Regions from separate parts of the Franconibacter daqui genome, predicted to be linked through region 2. Evidence: predicted binding sites of a transcription regulator. Region 2 holds the regulator's gene; each other region holds the start of a gene.

The links. The regulator CRP, encoded in region 2, controls carbon source genes, mostly activating them, when cyclic AMP is high. The targets are predictions, from matches to a motif close to ATGTGANNNNNNTCACAT.
Region 1: a site for CRP is predicted at 3,652-3,669, ahead of IEX01_RS06470 (sugar transporter). Genes of this name have one in related genera too.
Region 3: a site for CRP is predicted at 5,300-5,317, ahead of IEX01_RS14520 (glutathione S-transferase). Genes of this name have one in related genera too.

Annotation. Positions count from the first base shown of each region.
Region 1 covers NZ_BMKJ01000001.1:1,348,879-1,356,031, reverse strand. Annotated here, with positions in the region: gene sad (succinate-semialdehyde dehydrogenase) at 1-175, opposite strand, end outside; gene ptrR (putrescine utilization regulator PtrR) at 278-1,138, shown strand; gene IEX01_RS06485 (GNAT family N-acetyltransferase) at 1,110-1,583, opposite strand; gene IEX01_RS06480 (L-lactate dehydrogenase) at 1,753-2,697, shown strand; gene IEX01_RS06475 (PhzF family phenazine biosynthesis protein) at 2,731-3,519, opposite strand; gene IEX01_RS06470 (sugar transporter) at 3,748-4,974, shown strand; gene IEX01_RS06465 (MarC family NAAT transporter) at 5,206-5,871, opposite strand; gene marR (multiple antibiotic resistance transcriptional regulator MarR) at 6,179-6,613, shown strand; gene marA (MDR efflux pump AcrAB transcriptional activator MarA) at 6,632-7,006, shown strand; gene marB (multiple antibiotic resistance protein MarB) at 7,071-7,153, shown strand, end outside.
Region 2 covers NZ_BMKJ01000004.1:346,951-354,103, forward strand. Annotated here, with positions in the region: gene IEX01_RS15530 (YccS/YhfK family putative transporter) at 1-894, opposite strand, end outside; gene crp (cAMP-activated global transcriptional regulator CRP) at 959-1,591, opposite strand; gene IEX01_RS15540 (OsmC family protein) at 1,900-2,304, shown strand; gene IEX01_RS15545 (phosphoribulokinase) at 2,326-3,195, opposite strand; gene IEX01_RS15550 (YheU family protein) at 3,310-3,528, opposite strand; gene IEX01_RS15555 (hydrolase) at 3,529-4,545, opposite strand; gene IEX01_RS15560 (NUDIX hydrolase) at 4,657-5,376, opposite strand; gene prs (ribose-phosphate diphosphokinase) at 5,574-6,431, shown strand; gene IEX01_RS15570 (nicotinate phosphoribosyltransferase) at 6,443-7,153, shown strand, end outside.
Region 3 covers NZ_BMKJ01000004.1:101,751-108,903, reverse strand. Annotated here, with positions in the region: gene yiaY (L-threonine dehydrogenase) at 1-948, opposite strand, end outside; gene selB (selenocysteine-specific translation elongation factor) at 1,151-2,998, opposite strand; gene selA (L-seryl-tRNA(Sec) selenium transferase) at 2,995-4,386, opposite strand; gene IEX01_RS14520 (glutathione S-transferase) at 4,509-5,117, opposite strand; gene IEX01_RS14515 (PTS mannitol transporter subunit IICBA) at 5,619-7,153, shown strand, end outside.

The sequences.
Region 1 (7,153 bases), on a different contig from region 2:
CCCGCAGCTTTTGCGCGCGGTGTTCGACGCTCACGGTGCGCCAGTAGCGCCCGGCGTCCGCGACGCGGGCGATAGCGTGCTCAACATGTTCGGCAGTGGCGAAAGGATAAGCCGCCAGGGTTTCGCCGGTCGCCGGGTTAACAGAAATCGCGTGGGTTGCAGGTGAAATGGTCATAGGAACCTCGTTTTTATCATCAGTGTGGTTATATCCTGACCGCTTCCGTTATTTCTGAAAAGTGAATAATATTGACGACTCCTTTCACCAAACGAGAACACCATGGACCTGACGCAACTTGAGATGTTCAATGCGGTCGCCGAAACGGGCAGCATTACCGCCGCCGCGCAGCGGGTGCATCGCGTACCCTCTAACCTCACCACCCGCATTCGCCAGCTGGAAGAAGATTTGGGTGTCGAGCTGTTTATCCGCGAGAACCAGCGCCTGCGCCTTGCGCCTGCCGGGCACAGTTTTCTCGCCTACAGCAAACGCATTCTCGAGCTGGTGGCGGAGGCGCGCGAAGTGGTGTCGGGCGATGAGCCACAGGGCATTTTCTCGCTGGGGTCGCTTGAGAGCACCGCCGCAGTGCGTATTCCCGACGTGCTGGCGACGTTTAACCAGCGCTACCCGAAGATCCAGTTCGACCTTGCCACTGGCCCCTCCGGCACCATGATTGACGGCGTGCTGGAAGGCACCCTGAGCGCCGCGTTTGTCGATGGCCCGGTGGCGCACCCGAGCCTTGAAGGGATGCCGGTCTATCGTGAGGAGATGATGATTGTCGCCCACGCCGGGCATGAGGAGATCCGACGCGCGCAGCAGGTAAACGGCGCGAGCATTTACGCGTTTCGCGCTAACTGCTCCTATCGCCGCCATTTCGAAAGCTGGTTCCAGGCGGACCACGCCATGCCGGGCAAAATTCATGAGATGGAGTCTTACCACGGCATGCTCGCCTGCGTGATTGCCGGCGCAGGGCTGGCGATGATGCCTAAACGGATGCTTGAGAGCATGCCCGGCAGCCACCAGGTGCAGGCGTGGCCGCTTGGCGAAAAGTGGCGCTGGATCAACACCTGGCTTATCTGGCGGCGCGGCGCGAAAACCCGCCAGCTGGAGGCGTTTACCGAGCTGCTGCCGCGCTGCGAGTGAGCGCTTTGCGCATAAACAGGCTCAGCGGGTCGGGCTGATAAGGCGCGAACGCGTCGGTCAGCTCATAACCGCAGCGGCGATAAAGCGTAATGGCGGCGGGCTGCTTGATGCCCGTTTCCAGACGCAGCGTATGGCAGCCCTGAGCGGCGGCCGCCTGTTCAAGCGACGCCAGCAGCCTTTCGCCCAGCCGCTGCCCGCGATGGCGAGGATCGATATAAATCCGCTTAATCTCGCCGAACCCGTCGCCAGAGACTAACACCGCGCCGCAGCCCACCGCGTCGTCCTGCGGCCCGCGGATGAGCCTGAAGATCAGCCCCTGCGCGTCGCTAAGGTCGGTCAGATGGTTGCTTTCCGCCGGGTAAAGCTCGGTCTGCCAGGCATCCAGGGCAGCGATAAGCGCCTGGCTTTCGGACTGGGTCACTTTTGCGGGAATAATGCGGTACATACGCTCACCTTTCTATTTTTTTTCAGCAGATTACGAACCCTTCCCCCCTGCAGCAAGCCCCGGACCATAGCGTTTTCTTATCTTTGCCTTAAAGGCGCAATCAGCGTTTTTCCCGCGCCGACGTTAAGGGTAATCTTGCCGGTAGTCCCCATCAAAATCAGGAAGCATCATGAACACAAAACCCCGTAAGGTGATGATTATCGGCGCGGGCAATGTCGGCACCGCCGCCGCCTGGGCCTTGCTCAACCAGACGATTTGCGAGGAGCTTATCCTGGTGGACCTGGATAAAGCGCGTGTTGAAGGTCATTGCCAGGACTTAAGCGATGCCGCAGCCTACATGCCGGGCATGATAACCGTCTCCACCCGCGAAGCGAGCGACTGCGAGGATGTGGATATTGCGGTGATCACCGTCTCCGGCGGCCCGCTGAAGCCGGGCCAGACGCGCCTGGACGAGCTGACCAATACGGCGCGGATTATCAAAAACATCGTGCCGACGATGATGGCGAACGGCTTTAACGGCATCTTTCTCATCGCCACCAACCCCTGCGACATTATTACCTGGCAGGTCTGGAAGCTCTCCGGGCTGCCGCGCGGCCAGGTGCTGGGCACCGGCGTCTGGCTCGACACCACCCGCCTGCGCCGCACTCTTGCCGAGGCGCTGGATATCGGCCCGCAGTCCATCGACGCCTTTATCCTGGGCGAGCATGGCGACACGCAGTTCCCGGTCTGGAGCCACTCTTCTGTTTATGGTTCACCGATAGCGGATGTCTACCAGCGCAAAACCGGCAAGGCGCTGGATAAAGCGGCGCTAGCGGATTATGTGCGCCGCAAGGGCTTTGAGATTTACGCCCGCAAAGGCTGCACCGAGTTCGGCATCGCCGGCACTATTGCGGAAATCTGCCGCAATATCTTTACCGGCAGCCACCGGGCGCTGGCGGTCTCCTGCGTGTTGCAGGGGGAGTATGGCGTGGATGAGGTGGCGACGGGCGTGCCCGCCGTGCTGGCGCAAAGCGGCGTGCAGCAGATCATTGAGCTGAAGCTCGCGCCGGACGAAGAAGAGAAGTTTCGCCATTCGGTGGAGGTCATTAAGGCGAATATCGCCCGCCTGCCGTAAGAAAACGCCCCGCCGGGTTGCGGGGCGGTTTTATTAGCGCAGCATCACCTTGCCGATTAGATAGGTCGCCGCCTGGCCGCCAATCAGCACGCGGTCGCCATTCCACTGACAGCGCAGCTCGCCGCCACGCGCAGAGACTTGCTTTGCAAGCATCGTGGTTTTGCCAAGCTTGTCACCCCAGTAAGGAATAAGCATGCTGTGAGCGGAGCCGGTCACCGGGTCTTCCGCCACCGCCTCTCCCGGGCAGAAGAAACGGCTGACGAAATCGTACTGTTCGCCGGGCGCGGTGACGCAGACCATTTTTTCAAGCGGCAGCATGGCGTGAATATCCGGGCGCAGATTGCGCACCTGCGTCTCATCTTTTAGCACCACCAGATAGTCGCGCCCCAGACGCACTTCTTCACAGCCGTTGATGCCGAGTGACTCAAGCAGCAACGGCGGCGCGTCGACGGGTTTTGTCTCCCAGGCGGGAAAATCGAGCGTCAGCCAATCGCCGTTGCGCGTCACTCTCAGCTCGCCGACAAAGCGCGTGGAGAAACGAATGTCGGTGTGCGGGTAGTCAAGGTGTTCAAAAATAACGTGCGCGGCGGCAAGCGTGGCGTGGCCGCACAGGTTGATTTCATACTGCGTGGTGAACCAGCGCAGCTCAAAGCCGCTGTCGGTTCGCACAAAAAACGCGGTTTCCGACTGGTTATGCTGTTTCGCCATCGCCAGCAACGTGGCGTCCGGCAGCCATTCCACGAGCGGGCAGACCGCCGCCGCGTTGCCGCCGAAGGTTTTCTGGCTGAACGCATCCACCATATAAAAGTCGATTGCCTGCATCGTCGTCTCCTCTTGTTATTCTGTTTGCCCTCTGAACATGACACGCCGCAACAGACGAGGCAAAAGATTCTTTATTTGCCGGGCATCCTGCTGCGAAGCCCCGTCCCGCGCCGCTTCGTCTGCGGTAAAAAATTGCGATCTGCGTCACAAAAACATTGTATTGCCCGCCGTGAAGGTTTTAAGATCGCCCTCTCTTCTTTGTTAACTTCAACCAGCGCGATATTTCCTATGACGATGAACAACACCGTTTCACGCAAAACCGCGTGGCTGCGCGTGGTTACGCTCGCTGTCGCGGCTTTTATTTTCAATACCACCGAATTTGTGCCGGTCGGTCTGCTCTCGGACATCGCGCACAGCTTCGGCATGGAATCCGCCCAGGCGGGCATCATGCTGACCATCTATGCGTGGGTGGTGGCGCTGATGTCGCTGCCGTTTATGCTGCTGACAAGCCAGGTTGAGCGTCGCAAGCTGCTGATTGCGCTCTTTGCGGTCTTTGTGGCAAGCCACCTGCTGTCGTTTCTCGCCTGGAACTTCACGGTGCTGGTGATAAGCCGCGTCGGCATCGCCTTCGCGCACGCTATTTTCTGGTCGATTACCGCGTCGCTCGCTATTCGCCTGGCGCCGCCGGGCAAACGCGCCCAGGCGCTGAGCCTGATAGCCACCGGCACCGCGCTCGCCTCGGTGCTTGGTCTGCCTATCGGGCGCATCATCGGGCAGTACTTTGGCTGGCGCACCACCTTCTTCGCCATCGGCCTTGGCGCGCTCGTCACCATGGTCTGCCTGATGAAGCTGTTGCCGAAGATGCCAAGCGAACATTCCGGCTCGCTGAAAAGCCTGCCGGTGCTGTTCCGCCGCCCGGCGCTGCTGTGCATCTACGTGCTGACGGCCGTGGTGGTGACGGCGCATTTCACCGCCTACAGCTATATTGAGCCGTTCGTGCAGAACATTGCCGGCCTGAGCGAAAACTTCGCCACCTTCCTGCTGCTGGTGCTTGGCAGCGCGGGGATTATCGGCAGCCTGATCTTCGGCAAGCTCGGCAACCTGCACGCCTCCACGCTTATCAGCAGCGCCATCGGCGTGCTGGTTATCTGCCTGCTGTTGCTGCTGCCTGCGGCCACCAGCGCGGTGAACCTGACGGTGCTGAGCATCTTCTGGGGCATCGCCATCATGCTGATAGGCCTTGGCATGCAGGTGAAAGTGCTGGCGCTGGCGCCGGACGCCACCGATGTGGCGATGTCGCTCTTCTCCGGCATCTTTAACATCGGCATCGGCGCAGGCGCGCTGGTGGGCAACCAGGTGAGCCTGCATCTCTCGATGTCTTCGGTGGGCTATATCGGCGCCATCCCGGCGCTGGCCGCGCTGGCGTGGGCCGTGGTGATTTTCCGCCGCTGGCCGGTGGTGCTTGAAGAACAGCCTCAGCACAACCACAGCGCGAGCGAATCAGCCCGCGTTTAAGAGCGCGTTTATCACGCCCTCCTGCCAGCGGAACCACGGGTTCCCTGTCAGGCGGGCGTAAATTTTCCTTCCCTCTCGATATCCCCGCAGGCGTGAAACGCCCGCGCCGTATCCGATAACGCGGCTGGCGGGATGCGTAACGCGCTTATTCAGGTTATCGACAATCCAGCCGCGAGTTTGCGGCTGACACCCCGCCAGAAAAACCCGGGTCAGGCTTCGCCTCTTCGCGCCTTAATGATACGTGGAGATAAGCTCCAGCACGCCGTTGATAATGAACTGCACGCCCATGCAAACCAGCAGGAACCCCATCAGCCTTGAGATAGCCTCGATGCCGCCCTTGCCTACCAGCCGCATTACGCCGCCGGAGCTGCGCAGGCAGATCCACAAAATGAGGCTCACCACGAGGAAAATCAGCGGCGGCGCGACGCTAATCACCCAGGCGGGAAACCCTTCGCCGTGGCGCACGGTGGAGGCGGAGCTGATTATCATGGCGATGGTGCCAGGGCCTGCGGTGCTCGGCATCGCCAGCGGCACAAACGCAATGCTCGCTTCAGGCTCCCGGGCCAGTTCTTCCGATTTGCTCTGCACTTCCGGCGCATGGTGCCCTTTCTGCGGCGGAAAGAGCATACGAAAGCCGATAAAGGCCACAATCAACCCGCCGGCGATACGCAGCCCCGGAATGGAAATGCCGAACGTGTCCATGACCAGCTGGCCGGCGTACCATGCCACCATCATGATGATGAAGACATAAAACGAGGCCATTTTCGCTTCACGGTTACGCTCTTCACGGCTCATGTTGCCTGCCAGCCCAAGGAAAAGCGCGACCGTGGTCAGCGGGTTCGCCAGCGGCAGAAGCACCACCAGCCCAAGCCCGAGCGCCTTAAATAAATCCACCATGGTTATTCTCCTCTTCTTCTTTTTGCAGTGTTGAGCTTGCGAAGCCACCGCAGGCCGCACCCCGTTTTTTACCCGCCTGACTTCACAGCGATATTCACTGCTTAAACCTATCACAACGATACAGCAAACCCATTAAAGCCGTGAATTTCAGTGAATAAGCCTCACTTTTCTTACGGCGGCAGCAGCAAAACGGCGACAAAATGAGTCGTTTTAACAGATCGTGTGATCGGCAATTTCATTCATTTGACTTATGCTTGCCTGGGCAATAATATCTGCCGTGACTAATCTACTTGCCTGAGCAACTATCGTGAAAAACACCAGCGATCTGTTTAACGACATTATCCCTCTTGGGCGTCTGATTCACATGGTGAACCAGAAGAAGGATCGCTTGCTCAACGATTATCTCTCTCCGCTGGATGTGACCGCGACGCAATTTAAAGTGTTGTGCTCCATTCGCTGCGAAGTCTGCATCACGCCGGTAGAGCTGAAAAAAGTCTTATCCGTGGACTTAGGGGCGCTCACCCGCATGCTGGATCGTCTGGCGTGCAAGGGCTGGATAGAGCGCCTGCCCAACCCCAATGACAAGCGCGGCGTGCTGATTAAGCTTACGCCGGAAGGCGCATCGCTGTGCGAAACCTGTCATCAACTGGTTGGGCTTAACCTGCATCAAGAATTAACAAAAAACCTGACGGCAGAAGAAGTGGCAACCCTTGAATACCTGCTCAAAAAGGTACTGCCTTAACAAAAAAGAGGTATGACGATGTCCAGACGCAATAATGATGCCATTACTATTCATAGCATTTTGGACTGGATCGAAGAGAATCTGGAAACCCCGCTGTCGCTGGAGAAAGTCTCCCAGCGCTCCGGCTATTCCAAATGGCACCTGCAAAGAATGTTCAAGAAAGAGACCGGCCATTCGCTCGGTCAGTACATTCGTAACCGCAAACTGACGGAAATCGCCCGTAAGCTTAAGCAGAGCAACGAGCCGATACTTTATCTGGCGGAACGCTATGGGTTTGAGTCGCAGCAGACGCTGACCCGGACGTTCAAAAACTATTTCTCCGTGCCGCCGCATAAGTATCGCGTGACTAATATGCCGGGCGAAGCGAAGTATCTGCATCCGCTAAATCATTAACAGCGACAGGCGTGAGCCTGCCGGTTTTAGTATCGCCGTCTGAGAAGACGTAACCGAGGAAATCATGAAACGTATTGCAAGCGCTACTCTGTTTTTGCTGGCGCTGGCCTCTGCTGGCGCTATGGCGGATCAAAACACCGCGCTGAG
Region 2 (7,153 bases):
GATTTGCTTATCCATGGCGAAACGCTGCGGATAACGATGGTAGAGGATGTCGTCGGCCATGACGCGCAGTCGCGCGCTGATGGTCTGTGCGTTCCAGCGGATCACCGCCTCGGCGTGGCTGCGCTCCACCAGCTTTTGCACCTCCTCCGGCTGATGCAGGCTGACCGAAATATGTTCTTGCAAATCCAGCGCCATCTGGAAGGTGCGCAGCAGACGCTTATAGCCGCTCTGTTTCCCGGCCGCCAGCATGTGCAACTGCTGGTAGCACTGGCTGATAAGGTCCACCACTTTTTGCTGATGCGTAAGCAGCGGGGGCAGGGCGGTCTCCGGGTCGGTATGCTGCGTCAGCAGGTTATATTTCGCTTCGCAATAGTCCGCCAGCTGGCGATACAGCAAGCTTAGCGACTCGCGAAGCGGCTGCTCGCGCCACAGCCAGAACCAGAACCAGTTAAACAGCCCGTACCAGAGCGTGCCGAAAATATAGAGCAGGATAGGCTCCCAGACCGGCATGTTCCCCGCAAGGCTTAGCGTAAAAATAGCGGCGATAAGCGAAGCGGGCAGCAGCCGGGCATGCAGCGAGCTTATCTCCGCCGTCACGCCAAGCAGCAGCGCCATGCCTAAAAAGATAAGCGGCAGCGGCAGATTGTCCGCCAGTAACAGTTGCACGGTAAAACTGCTGACGGCAAAGAGCGAAGCGCCGACCGCCAGACGTTTGAAAAAGCGCTTGTGGGGCGTATCGAGCCCGGCGATGTTGCAGCAGGCAGGCACCAGCGAAAAAAGCAGGCCCTGTTGCAGATGGCCCAGCAGTAACCCAACCGCCACCGGCAGACACAGGATCAGCGTCTGGCGCAGGGCGTAGTTCACTTCCGGGTGATAAATGAGACGGCGAAACATAGAGGTAAGTGTAGAAACAAAAACGGCGTGTTACCGAAGCGACACGCCGTTTTTTTAAGGCGGCTTAGCGGGTGCCGTAAACCACGATGGTCTTACCGTGCGCGGAGATCAGGTTTTGATCTTCAAGCATTTTCAGGATGCGGCCAACGGTTTCGCGGGAGCAGCCCACGATCTGGCCGATTTCCTGACGGGTGATTTTAATCTGCATGCCGTCGGGATGGGTCATGGCGTCCGGCTGTTTCGCCAGGTTGAGCAACGTCTGGGCGATGCGGCCCGTTACGTCGAGGAACGCCAGGTTGCCGACTTTTTCAGAGGTGACTTGCAGACGACGCGCCATCTGCGAAGAGAGGCGCATCAGGATGTCCGGGTTCACCTGGATAAGCTGGCGGAATTTTTTATAGGAAATCTCGGCGACTTCGCAAGCGGTCTTGGCGCGAACCCAGGCGCTGCGCTCCTGGCCCTCTTCAAACAGGCCCAGTTCGCCGATAAAGTCTCCCTGATTCAGATACGAGAGGATCATCTCCTTGCCCTCTTCGTCTTTGATCAGCACTGCCACTGAGCCTTTAACGATGTAATACAACGTTTCCGCTTTTTCACCCTGGTGAATCAGCGTGCTCTTCGATGGGTACTTATGAATGTGGCAATGTGACAAGAACCATTCGAGAGTCGGGTCTGTTTGCGGTTTGCCAAGCACCATGCGCTGTTATCCTCTGTTTAAACTGGCTCCAAAGACGGGGCGCGGGTCCCCCATCTGGCTTTGCAATCATTATCTTCCCGCATCCCGGGAAGTTGGCTGTCCATGTCGTCGCAGCCGGTAAATTGTCTTGTCCTCTGCATACATGCATAACATCAATGTATCGCCGCAGCATCCAGACTGTTTTAGCATAGCTTTTCATGGGTGTCTTCTATTGTCTCGTTTCAGCTTGACGCAGGTCGCCCTTCCGTTGCCTCTTTCGCAACTGGCGCGTAATCTGTCAAAAATTTTTATACATCGGAGTGATGATTATGCAGGCACGAGTAAAGTGGGTTGAGGGATTGACGTTTCTGGGCGAATCCGCTTCAGGGCACCAAATCCTGATGGACGGCAATTCCGGCGATAAAGCGCCAAGCCCGATGGAAATGGTGCTGATGGCGGCGGGCGGTTGCAGCGCTATCGACGTGGTGTCTATTTTGCAAAAAGGGCGTCATGACGTTCAGGATTGCGAAGTGAAACTGACCTCAGAACGCCGCGAAGAAGCGCCGCGGTTGTTCACTCACATTAACCTGCACTTTATCGTAACGGGTAAGGCGCTGAAGGAGGCGGCCGTGGCGCGCGCGGTGGATCTCTCCGCTGAGAAATATTGCTCTGTGGCGCTGATGCTCGGCAAAGCGGTCAACATCACCCACTCTTATGAGGTGGTAGAGGTCTGACTCGGGGCGGCGTCAGCCGCCTTATTCAATTTTTTTCCCTTCCATCAATCGCTGCACCAGCGGCAGCATGATTAATTCCATCGCCAGCCCCATCTTGCCGCCGGGAACGACAAGCGTATTGATGTGAGAAATGAAGGAACCCTGAAGCATGGCGAGCAGCCAGGGGTAATCGATGTCTTCAAGGTTGCGAAAGTGGATAACCACGAAGCTTTCATCGAGCGAAGGAATGCCTTTCGCCGCGAAGGGGTTCGACGTATCCACTGTCGGCACGCGCTGGAAGTTAATATGGGTGCGGGAAAACTGCGGCGTGATGTAGTTAATGTAATCTTCCATTGATCGCACCACGGAATCCATCACCGCCTCGCGCGAATGCCCTCGCTCGCTGGTATCGCGAATCAGCTTCTGGATCCACTCAAGGTTGACGATAGGCACTACGCCCACCAGCAAATCCACATGCTGCGCCACATTGTGATGCGGCGTGACCACGCCGCCGTGCAACCCTTCATAAAACAGCACGTCGGTAGGCTCCGGCAGCGGCTGCCAGGGCGTAAAGGTGCCCGGCACCTGGTTCCACGGCACCGCTTCATCATAGGTATGCAGGTATTTGCGCGATTTCCCCTGGCCGCTGCGTCCATACTCGATAAAGGTTTGTTCAAGCAGGCCAAAGTCGTTGGCGTCGGGGCCAAAATAGCTGATATGCCGGCCTAAATCGCGCGCCTTGCGGATAGCCATATCCATTTCCGGGCGCGTATAGCGGTGAAAGCTGTCGCCTTCCACTTCCGCAGCATGAAGGTTTAGCTGAGCGAAGATCTTACGAAACGCAAGGCTGGTGGTGGTCGTGCCTGCGCCGCTGGAACCTGTAACGGCGATAACCGGGTGTCTTGATGACATAGCGAGAACTCCATGGATACGCGAAAAAGGTACGCCACTGACGCCAGCGTTCCGGCGCTGGCGGAATAGTTTGCTTCGCTCTGGCGTCAGCCTGACAACAAGTCAGGCTGACCATCAGCCACGGAACTGCCCGCGCGGCATGATATTGACCGTTTCGTGCAGTTCAGACCACACCAGAACGGCTTCGCCGTTCTGTAATTGCCGCTTAACGTCGGCCACTTTTTGTTCGAGCGAACGTTCATGTTCACCATAATCGGTGCCTTCGCGCAAGACAAACGCTTCAATCAGGTTGTCCAGCGTCTCGGGCGGTAGGTCTTGCCAGGGAATGATCATTTATCGGTCCAGATAAGTCGTTAACCAGTCGGGAATACGCTTTTCCAGCCACATCTGCGGACGTCGCAGCGTGCCGCCAACGAAGCCTACATGTCCGCCATGATCGGTCAGTTGATACTCGATATTAGCAGGCAGCGTTTCACGTTGCGGGATCACGTGATGATCCATAAACGGGTCATCTTTGGCATGGATGATAAGCGTAGGTCGCGTTATCTGGTTCAGTAAAGGCAGAGCGCTACACTGGCGGTAGTAGTCGATGGCGTCGCGAAACCCGTGGATTTTCGAGGTAATGGCGTCATCGAAATCGCGGATGCGGCGCAGGCGCTTAAGCTGCGCCAGGTCTATCGGCAGCGTGCCGGGCCACGCCTTAAGCTTGCGGCTCGCGTTCGCCTTCAGCAGGTTCAGCAGATAGCGCTGATAAACGCGGGAGAAGCCTTTATCCATATGGTAGCTGCACGCTTCCAGCATCAACGGCGCGGAAACCACCACGCCCGCCGCCAGCGGAAAGTCTGCGTTCAGCTTCGCCATCAGGCAGGCCAGCATATTACCGCCCAGCGAAAAGCCCACCGCCGCAGTCGGCGCTTCGCCGAAGCGCCGGTTCAGCCAGTTCAGAAACCAGGTGCCGTCTTCGGTTTCGCCAGAATGATAGATGCGCGGCATTTTGTTCGGCACGCCGCTGCAGCCGCGAAAATGCATCACGACGCCAAGCCAGCCGCGCTGCTTCGCCGCATGGATAAGCCCATGCGCGTAGGGGCTGTGCAAGCTGCCTTCCAGCCCATGAAAAACGACCAGCCGGGGCTTGTGGCGAGCGGCTTGCGGTTCTTCGCTAAAGGCGAGATCGACAAAATCGCCGTCCGGCAAGTCGAGGCGTTGCCAGTGCGGCGTAAACTGTAGCCGACGGCGTAGCAGCCGCGGCAGCATGGTTTGCAGATGCGCGTTGCTCAGGCCCGGCATCGGCTGAAAATGTTGCGAGCCGGTGGGTGGAGCGGTCAGTTCTGCAGGGGTTATTTCGGCCATAGCACCAGATTAATGTAATGAGTTCGCGAATGACTATAACGATTGTTATTCATATTGTTGATGATTTGGTGCGGCGGGGCACGATAACGAACCGGGCGTTTGGAAAAAAGACTATTCCGCCAGCAGATTACGTGAGAAAAGGTGAATGTTGGCATCTGCCTTGCGTCGCCAGAGCCGCGCTTTGCGTGCGCCGGTCGCCACGCTTTCGCCGGTTTCTTCAAACATGCCGGAGGCTTCAAACCGGCGAATCAGGCTCTTACGCTGGATTGGCTGGCCAAGAATGATTTCCGTCGCCTCATGCAGCTGCGTCAGGGTAAAGCGCTCCGGCAGACAGTAGACCGGCAACAGCGAATACATGGTTTTCTGGCGCAGGCGATGAAGGGCTGCCTGGATAATCTCGCTGTGATCGAAGGCGAGTTCCGTGTTCGGCAGCGCCGATACCGGCACCCACTTCGCGTCGCTCACCGAGGCGATATGGGGCTGGCAATCGACCCAGGCGATAAGCGCAAACCAGGCGGCGGTCAGGCTCCAGCCGCGCGGGTCGCGCGTCGGGCCGGAAAACGTCTCCAGCTGCTCCAGCCAGGAAGGGCTGACCCCGGTTTTTTCGGTAAGCTTACGCAGCGCCGTGGCGTGGGTTGAATCATCCTTTTCAATATCAATAAACCCGCCTGGCAGCGCCCAGCGCCCCTGCTGCGGCTGTCTGGCGCGCTGTACCAACAAAACGCTTAGCGCCTGCTCCGCAATTGTGAACAGCACGCTGTCCACCGTCACCAGCGGCGAAGGAAAACGCGAGGGATCGTATTGCTGCAGGTATTCCGCTTCTGTCGTCATGGTCAGTTCAGGCTAATTGTCGGAGGGACAAGTTTAACAGTCTCGCTCTGTCGGGCAAAGTAAACCTTTATTTTATTAATAATCAGTATGTTAACTTCGCGGTGAGGAAAGCGCGAAAATTAGTGCTTGCCATTTAATGTCTCATGGACAATATTAAATGTGTCGCACGGACAATAACTAAATTTGAGGAGCGAACCATGATGCAGCCGCAACTGAAACTGGATGGTAAAGAGATAGAGGTTGAAACCGGGCGTTTTCCTGACGGCGCCGTCTGGGCGAAAGTGGCGGGCGAGCTGCCTGCCACGGCTTCGCTGATGCAGATTCGCGCCGCCGCCATGAAAAACATGGATGACTTCATGCTGCTGGCGCAACTGACTGAAGCGGTACGGCACGGCTGCGATGTCCGCTTCAGCCATCTTGAGCTGCCGTGGCTGCCTTATGCCCGCCAGGATCGCCATATGCAGCAAGGCGACAGCTTTGCACTGAAGGTTTTCGCCAGCCTGCTTAATCAACTGGCGTTCGACAAAGTTATTGTGCTGGACCCCCATAGCGAAGCGGCAGCCGCGGCTATCACTAATCTGGTAGCTATTCCTCAGGAGCGCTGCCTGCTACAAAGCGAAACGCTGAGCGCCGCGTTGCGCGCCGGAGAACTAATGCTGGTGGCGCCTGACGCGGGCGCGCTTAAAAAAATCCACGCCGTGGCGCAGGCTGTCGGTGCAGACGGGTTCGCTACGCTTACGAAACAGCGCAACGTAGCGACCGGCGAGCTAACCGGTTTCCGCCTGGTGGAAGGCGATGTAAAAGGCAAGGCGGCGCTGATTGTTGACGACCTGTGCGACGCCGGAGGCACCTTCATCGGTTCCGCTCAGGTGTTGCGCGATGCCGGCGCTCTTAGCGTCAGCCTGTATGTCACCCACGGCGTTTTCTCTAAAGGCGTGGAAAACCTGTTAAGCCAGGGAATCGATCGGATCTATACCACCACCTCGCTCGCAAGCGCTGAGCTTGCCGCGAATAATGTTGACGTGATTGATATCAATAAAATTTATAACGCTTAAGGAGAAAGAAAATGATGAACCCGATTCTGGCTATCGATGGTTACAAAGTTTCACACCGCGAGCAGTACCCGGCAGGAACGACAAAGGTTTATTCAAACTTTACGCCGCGCAGCGATCGTCATTTTCATTCTCCGGTAGCGGACGGCAAGCTGGTCTTTTTCGGCCTGCAGGGCTTTTTGCAGTGGTTCCTGGTTGATCTCTTCAACGAGCGCTTCTTTGCCCGTGACGAGCAAGAAGTGGTGGCGGAATACCAGACGGTTATGGACAGCTACATGGGCAAAGGGGCGGTCAGCGCTGAGCATATCCGCGCCCTGCACCAGTTGGGTTATCTGCCGCTGCACATCAAAGCACTGGATGAAGGCAGCAAAGTGGCGATGAAGGTGCCGGTCCTTACCATTACCAATACCCGCGATGAGTTTTTCTGGCTGGTGAACTACCTGGAGACGGTGCTTTCTGCCGAGCTGTGGAAAGCGTCGACCAACGCTACCATCGCGCACCACTATCGCCTTATCTGCGAGCGCTGGGCGAAGGAAACCTGCAGTGATGCGAGCCATCTCGATTTCCAGTGTCATGACTTCTCGTTTCGCGGCATGTCCGGGCTTCAGGACACCGCCCAGGCAGGCTGCGGCCACCTGCTGAGCTTTAAAGGCACCGACAACATCCCTTCCGTGCTTTACGCCCGCGATTACTACACCCAGGGCGAGGAGTACTTTATCGCGGCG
Region 3 (7,153 bases), 250 kb from region 2:
ATCTGAAAGCCCGCTCACGTTGCATCCCAATGCCTGCGCGCAATCCCGCAGGCGTCCGGCGGCCAGCGCGCTGTTAAAGCGCTGCACATGCGGCAGCAGAATCGCATTGCATACCCCGTGCGGCAGATCGTAAAAACCACCCAGCTGATGCGCCATGGCATGAACATAGCCCAATGACGCGTTGTTAAAAGCCATGCCGGCCAGGAACTGCGCATACGCCATGGCTTCGCGCGCCGCCATGTTGTTGCCCTGCGCTACCGCTTGCGTCAGGTTCTGGCTGATCATGGCGATGGCTTTCAGCGCGCAGGCGTCGGTTATGGGCGTGGCGGCGGTGGAAACATAAGCTTCGATGGCGTGCGTAAGCGCGTCCATCCCTGTTGCCGCCGTCAGCGAGGCGGGCATGCCGACCATAAGCGCCGGGTCGTTTACCGAAAGCACCGGCGTAACGTGTTTATCGACAATCGCCATTTTCACATGGCGGCTCTCGTCGGTGATGATGCAGAAACGGGTCATCTCCGAAGCGGTGCCTGCGGTAGTGTTGATGGCTATCATCGGCAGCTGCGGCTTCGCGGAACGGTCCACGCCCTCATAGTCACAGATATGGCCGCCGTTGGTTGCGACCAGCGCTATCCCTTTCGCGCAGTCGTGCGGCGAGCCGCCGCCCAGCGAAACAACGCAGTCGCAGCGATGCTGATTCAATAAATCCAGCCCGGCTTTTACGTTTGCGGTGGTGGGGTTAGGGTGCGTGCCGTCAAAAATAACGCTTTTGATATCGCGGGCCGCCAGCAGGCGCTGCACGTTGTCCGCCATGCCGAGCTTGCTGAGCATAATATCGGTCACGATCAGCGCGCTGCGGTAGCCGTAGCCATGCATCGCGTCCAGCGCTTCCTCTAAGGCATTCGCACCAATGATATTGACGGAGGGGATATAAAAAGTCGCAGTAGTCATCATCTTTTCCCTGGTAGTGAAGTAAGCACCGCCGAAAATAGCCCTGTTATCCGCAGGGAAAAAGCAAAGAAAAGACTTTTAGGAAAAAGGAATAGAAAAACGGTATGCGCTCAAATAAAAACCATAAAAATCAATAGTATTTCCAGTAATAACAGCAAAAAAGTGTGAAAATAAACAAGCCGTTATTTCCACACTTTCGGGTTTATTCCGCGAGGTGGAAAAGCGCGCTGTCGCGTAACAGATGTTCATTGCCGCGACGACGGGTAAAGCCGATACGGTCAAAATATTCGAGGATTTGAATCGCCAGTTTGCGGCCAACATTAAGGCGATCGCGAAAATCAGCGGCAACCGTCGTTCCTTTCTCCCGATCCAGATCGCGGATCATGTCGGCGAAGGCCACAATGCGATCGTGGCGATAGTAGCGATCTTTAACGATCGCGGTGATAAACCCTTGCTGGGCCGCCAGCCGCAACAGCTGGCGCATCTCCTGCTCTTCTTCTCCCGCCTCGCGCGCCAGGTCGCGCACCCACCAGGGTTCGTCGCCAAACAGCGGCGCGATTTTCTCCCAGACGGCCTGCTGAGCGGCGTTAAAGCCAGCTTCATGGCCCGGCAGGTGCAGCCACCCTTCGCGGCTGGCCAGCGCGCCATCGCGGCGCATCTGTTCAATGAGCGCGAGCACCAGCGGCTCCGCTTCAGAGGGCAGCGCCATGCGGCGCAGCCGCTCGCGTCCCGGCCCTGGCTCTTCGCGGTGGCTTTCATGATAGCGGGCAAGGGTGGCGAGCAATTTTTCCCGCCAGCGCTGCGCCACCCCTTCGCTCAGCGCGTAGTCACCCGCCTGTAGCACGCTTTGGGTGGAAATAAGGTCCCGCAGCCCCGCCTGCGTGAGCTGCCGCGCCCAGCCAAAGGCGGAAAGCGAAACGGCGCCGCGCTCAAGGTGGCGCGACAGCGCCTCCGCATCGCTTTGCGCACGGGCAAGCTTTGCCAGCCAGCCTAAAAATTCAGGCTGGCGTTTGCCGCGCTTTGGCGCCTCCAGCAGCACGACTTTCGCGCCCGCCAGCGTCACGCGAGCGCTGATATCGCGCAGCACCAGCCTGTCGTTATCGGCAAGCCACAGCGGGGAATCCAGCACCAGCTCCGCCAGATCGTTTTCCAGCAGCGATACGCGCCCGGTGATATGGCTCGCGGCGTGATGAATATGCACCGGCTGCCACTGCTGCAACGGGGCGTGGCGCTGTAGTTCAACAATGACCCGCTCGACCGCCGCCAGCGGCTTTTGCGAAAGCAGCCAGTCGCCGCGCGTAATATCCGCCTTTTCCGCCTCGCCGCTGATATTCAGGGCGATACGTTGCCCCGCATGCGCCTGTTCAACGGGCTGATTCTGCGCATGCATTCCGCGCACGCGCATCGGTTTTTCCGCGCCGGTAAGCCACAGGGTCTCGCCCACGTTAACCTCGCCGGAAAGCGCGGTGCCGGTGACCACAAGCCCCGCGCCTTTTACACTGAAAGCACGGTCTATCGCTAAGCGGAATCGGTGCGCGGTCAGGCGCTCCCGCTCCGGCAACTGGCTCAGATGCGCGCGCAGCGCGTCAATGCCTAACCCCTGCGTGGCGGCGGTGACAAACACGTTCGCTTCCCGCCAGCCGAACGCCCGCAACGTAGCGAGCGCTTCTTCACGTACCGCTTCCACTCTCGCGTCATCCACCCGGTCCGCTTTAGTGAGCGCCACGGTCAGGGCCGGTTGCCCGGTGAGTTGCAGAATCGCGAGATGCTCGCGGGTTTGCGCCATCACGCCGTCGTCGCACGCCACGACCAGCAGCGCGTGATCGATGCCGCCCACGCCTGCCAGCATATTGGCGAGAAACTTCTCATGCCCCGGCACGTCGATAAAGCCGATAACGCGGCCATCCGGCTGCGGCCAGTAGGCGTAGCCGAGATCGATAGTCATCCCGCGCTTTTTCTCTTCCGGCAGACGGTCGGCGTTAATCCCGGTAAGCCGTTCAAGCAGCGTGGTTTTGCCGTGGTCCACATGCCCGGCGGTGGCGATAATCATTGCAACAACATCTCCATCAGTCCCGCCTCATCTTCAAGGCAGCGTAAATCAAGCCATAAGCGGCCGTCATAAATGCGGCCGATTACCGGTTTTGGCAGCGCGCGCCAGCGCTCGGCCAGCGCGTTCAGACGACTGCCGCGCCCGTCGCGCGGCGTAAAAGCCAGCGCCGCGCCCGGCAGGCGGTCAACCGGCAGCGAACCGCTGCCAATCTGCGACAGGCAAGGCATCGCCTGGACGGTGAACTCCGCCTCATAGCGCGCCTGCAAAGCTGGTAACAGCCGCTGCGCCTGCTCATTGATTGCGTCGGCGCTACGGGTTAACAGGCGCAGCGTAGGCAGCGTTTCCGTCAGCGTTTCAGGGTGCAGATAAAGACGAAGCGTCGCCTCCAGCGCCGCCAGCGTCATCTTGTCGGCGCGCAGCGCACGCTTGAGCGGGTGCGTCTGCAGACGTTCGATAAGCGCCCTTTTGCCGACGATGATCCCCGCCTGTGGGCCGCCAAGCAGTTTGTCGCCGGAAAAACTCACCAGGCTTACGCCCGCCGCGATAAGCGCCTGCGGCATCGGCTCTTTTGGCAGGCCGTACTCGCTTAAATCGATAAGCGAGCCGCTGCCGAGATCGGCAATCACCGGCACCCCAAGCTCCTCGCCGAGCGCCGCCAGTTCGGTCTCTTCCACCGCTTTGGTGAAGCCTTCAATAGCGTAATTGCTGGTATGCACCTTCATCAGCAGCGCGGTATTTTCTCCTACCGCCTGGCGGTAATCTTTCAGGTGCGTGCGATTAGTGGCGCCCACTTCCACGAGTCTGCACCCCGCCTGGCGCATGACATCCGGAATACGGAACGCGCCGCCAATTTCCACCAGCTCGCCGCGGGAAACCACCACCTCCTTGCCTGCCGCCGTGGCGGCCAGCATCAGCAGCACCGCCGCCGCGTTGTTATTAACGATACAGGCGTCTTCCGCGCCGGTGAGTTGACAAAGCAGGTCGGCCAGCGCCCGGTCGCGGTGGCCGCGTCCGGCGCCGTCGAGATCGTATTCCAGCGTGACGGGGGACTGCATCGCCTGCGTAACGGCGTCTACCGCCGCCTGCGCCTGCAAAGCGCGGCCAAGATTGGTATGCAGCACCGTGCCTGAGAGGTTGTAAACCGGGCGTAGCGCGCTTTGCGTGCGGCTCTGGAGGCGAGAAACCGTCTCTTTCGCCCAGTCGGCGCACCAGTCGGGCAGCGTCTGGCTTTCGCGAATGGTCTGCCGCGCTTCATCCTGCAATGTGCGCAGGATACCCACGACCTGGCTGTGTCCGTAGCTGTCGAGCACGGGTTGAAACGCCGCAGCGCGCAGCAGCCGGTCCGTGGCGGGCAGCTGGCTGTAAAGTGAAGAAGTCTGGCTTGTCATGAAAAATGTAGGTTGGCTGAATTTAGCGCTAATCTACCACCAAATAACAGGAGATTCAGTTGCCGTAGCGCTTTACGCGAAGCCCGGCGCGTTTACGCCGGGAGGTAAAGGAGAAGAGAGCTTCAGGTTTTCGGCGGCTCGGTACGAGCGAAGCTTTCGCGCTGGAATAAGGTTTCTACCAGCTTTACCAGATGAGGTCGGTTAACGCACCAGCCCGGCGAAACGCGGCGGAAGTTAAGATAGCCGATGGCGCAGCCTGCCGCGATGGTCGCAACAGAGAGGTTATCCGCGCTCAGCGTGCCGTTGGCGGTATGCTGCTCCAGCGCATCAAGCGCACGGCTGATTTTCTCCCGCTGGCGCAGCAGTTCCGTTTCCGACTGTTGCGCTGCCGGGCGCTGCAGTTCACGCACATGGACCAGCCCGGCGTCCATCACGCCATCGGCCAGCGCTTCCAGTTGACGCACTTTCAACGCCTCATGCGGGTCGCGCGGCAGCAGGGCTGGCTCAGCCTCGAGCAGTTCAAGGTATTCGGCGATAATCGGTGAATCGAACCACTGCTCGCCGCTGTCGGTCACCAGCGCCGGCACCTTGCCCAACGGGTTGTATTGCGCCACCCCGCTTTGCTCCGCGTAAGGCGATTCATTAACAAACTCGAAGGTAATGCCTTTCTCCAGCAGAATGACTGAGATTTTCCGGACAAACGGGCTGGTGTAACTACCGATAAGCTTCATGGCCTGCTCCTTTATGCGTCAACGCCGACAGTGGCTAAGTATGGCTCAGGTTACGTTAAAAGCAGGCGGGCGGGAACGCGCTATACTGAGGGCCGGTACATGCGTAATAAAATTACAGCGCGGCAATGCGCCGCCAGGCAGTTTGCGGTCGATCACAGAGAATAAAAAGAAGGAAAAATCGCATGTGATTTAGATCACAAAATAAAAACAAAAACGCCACATTAAATTGTGACATTATTCACGTTTTCATCGTTTTTACGTTCATAAATTCGTCATCGTTCTTTTTTTACACGAATGTTTTGTGATTGAAGTCACTAAATAAGCCCCTGATCCCCCTCGCTTCATGTGATATAGATCACACTTAAACCCACCATCTGGACAGTTGCTTTATTCGGTGCCAGATTCGCGTCATCCAGAGCATTCGGCCGGCTACCTCTGCCGCCACGTTAACAATAAACCTCGGGCTGCTGGCCTGCGCGTAACCATAAGAAGGGGTGTTTTATGTCATCCGATATCAAGATCAAAGTGCAAAGCTTTGGTCGTTTTCTCAGCAATATGGTAATGCCCAATATCGGCGCGTTTATCGCGTGGGGTATTATCACCGCATTATTCATTCCGACGGGGTGGCTGCCGAACGAGACGCTGGCGAAGCTCGTGGGTCCGATGATCACCTATCTGCTGCCCCTGCTTATCGGTTATACCGGCGGCCGTCTGGTTGGCGGCGACCGCGGCGGCGTAGTAGGCGCTATCACGACCATGGGCGTTATCGTCGGCGCCGACATGCCGATGTTCCTCGGCGCGATGATCGCCGGCCCGCTGGGCGGCTGGGCCATTAAACATTTCGACAACTGGGTTGACGGCAAAATCAAATCCGGCTTCGAAATGCTGGTGAACAACTTCTCCGCCGGCATCATCGGTATGATCCTGGCGATTCTGGCGTTCCTTGGCATCGGTCCGGCCGTTGAAGTTCTCTCCAAAGCGCTGGCTGCGGGCGTCAACTTCATGGTGGTTCACGACATGCTGCCGCTGGCGTCCATCTTTGTTGAGCCGGCGAAAATCCTGTTCCTTAACAACGCCATCAACCACGGCATCTTCTCGCCGCTGGGCATTCAGCAGTCTCATGAACTCGGCAAGTCTATCTTCTTCCTGATTGAAGCTAACCCGGGTCCGGGGATGGGCGTGCTGCTGGCTTACATTTTCTTCGGTCGCGGCAGCGCTAAACAGTCTGCTGGCGGCGCGGCTATCATCCACTTCCTGGGCGGTATCCACGAAATCTACTTCCCGTACGTGCTGATGAACCCGCGTCTGCTGATCGCCGTTATCCTCGGCGGTATGACCGGCGTGTTCACCCTGAGCGTGCTGAACGGCGGCCTGGTTTCTCCGGCTTCTCCGGGTTCTATCCTGGCGGTGCTGGCGATGACGCCGAAAGGCGCTTACTTTGCAAACCTCGCGGCTATCTTTGCGGCCATGGCGGTTTCCTTCGTTATCTCCTCTATCCTGCTGAAAACCAGCAAGGTGAAAGAAGAAGACGATCTGGAAGCGGCGACCCGTCGCATGCACGATATGAAAGCGCAGTCCAAAGGCGCGACGGCAGCCACCCCGCTGGCCGCTGGCGATGTGACTAACGACCTGAGCCACGTGCGTAAAATCATCGTCGCCTGCGACGCCGGTATGGGCTCCAGCGCCATGGGCGCGGGCGTGCTGCGTAAGAAAGTGCAGGATGCCGGCCTGAGCAATATCTCTGTAACCAACAGCGCGATTAACAGTCTGCCGTCGGACGTGGACGTGGTCATTACCCACCGCGACCTGACCGAGCGCGCTATGCGCCAGGCGCCGCAGGCGCAGCACATTTCGCTGACCAACTTCCTCGACAGCGGCCTGTACACCAACCTGACCGAACGTCTGGTTGCCGCGCAGCGCCATACTGACAACGAAGCGAAAGTACGCACCAGCCTGCAGGACAGCTTTGACGACAGCAGCAGCAACCTCTTCAGGCTGGGCGCGGAAAACATCTTCCTCGGCCGTACCGCGGCGAC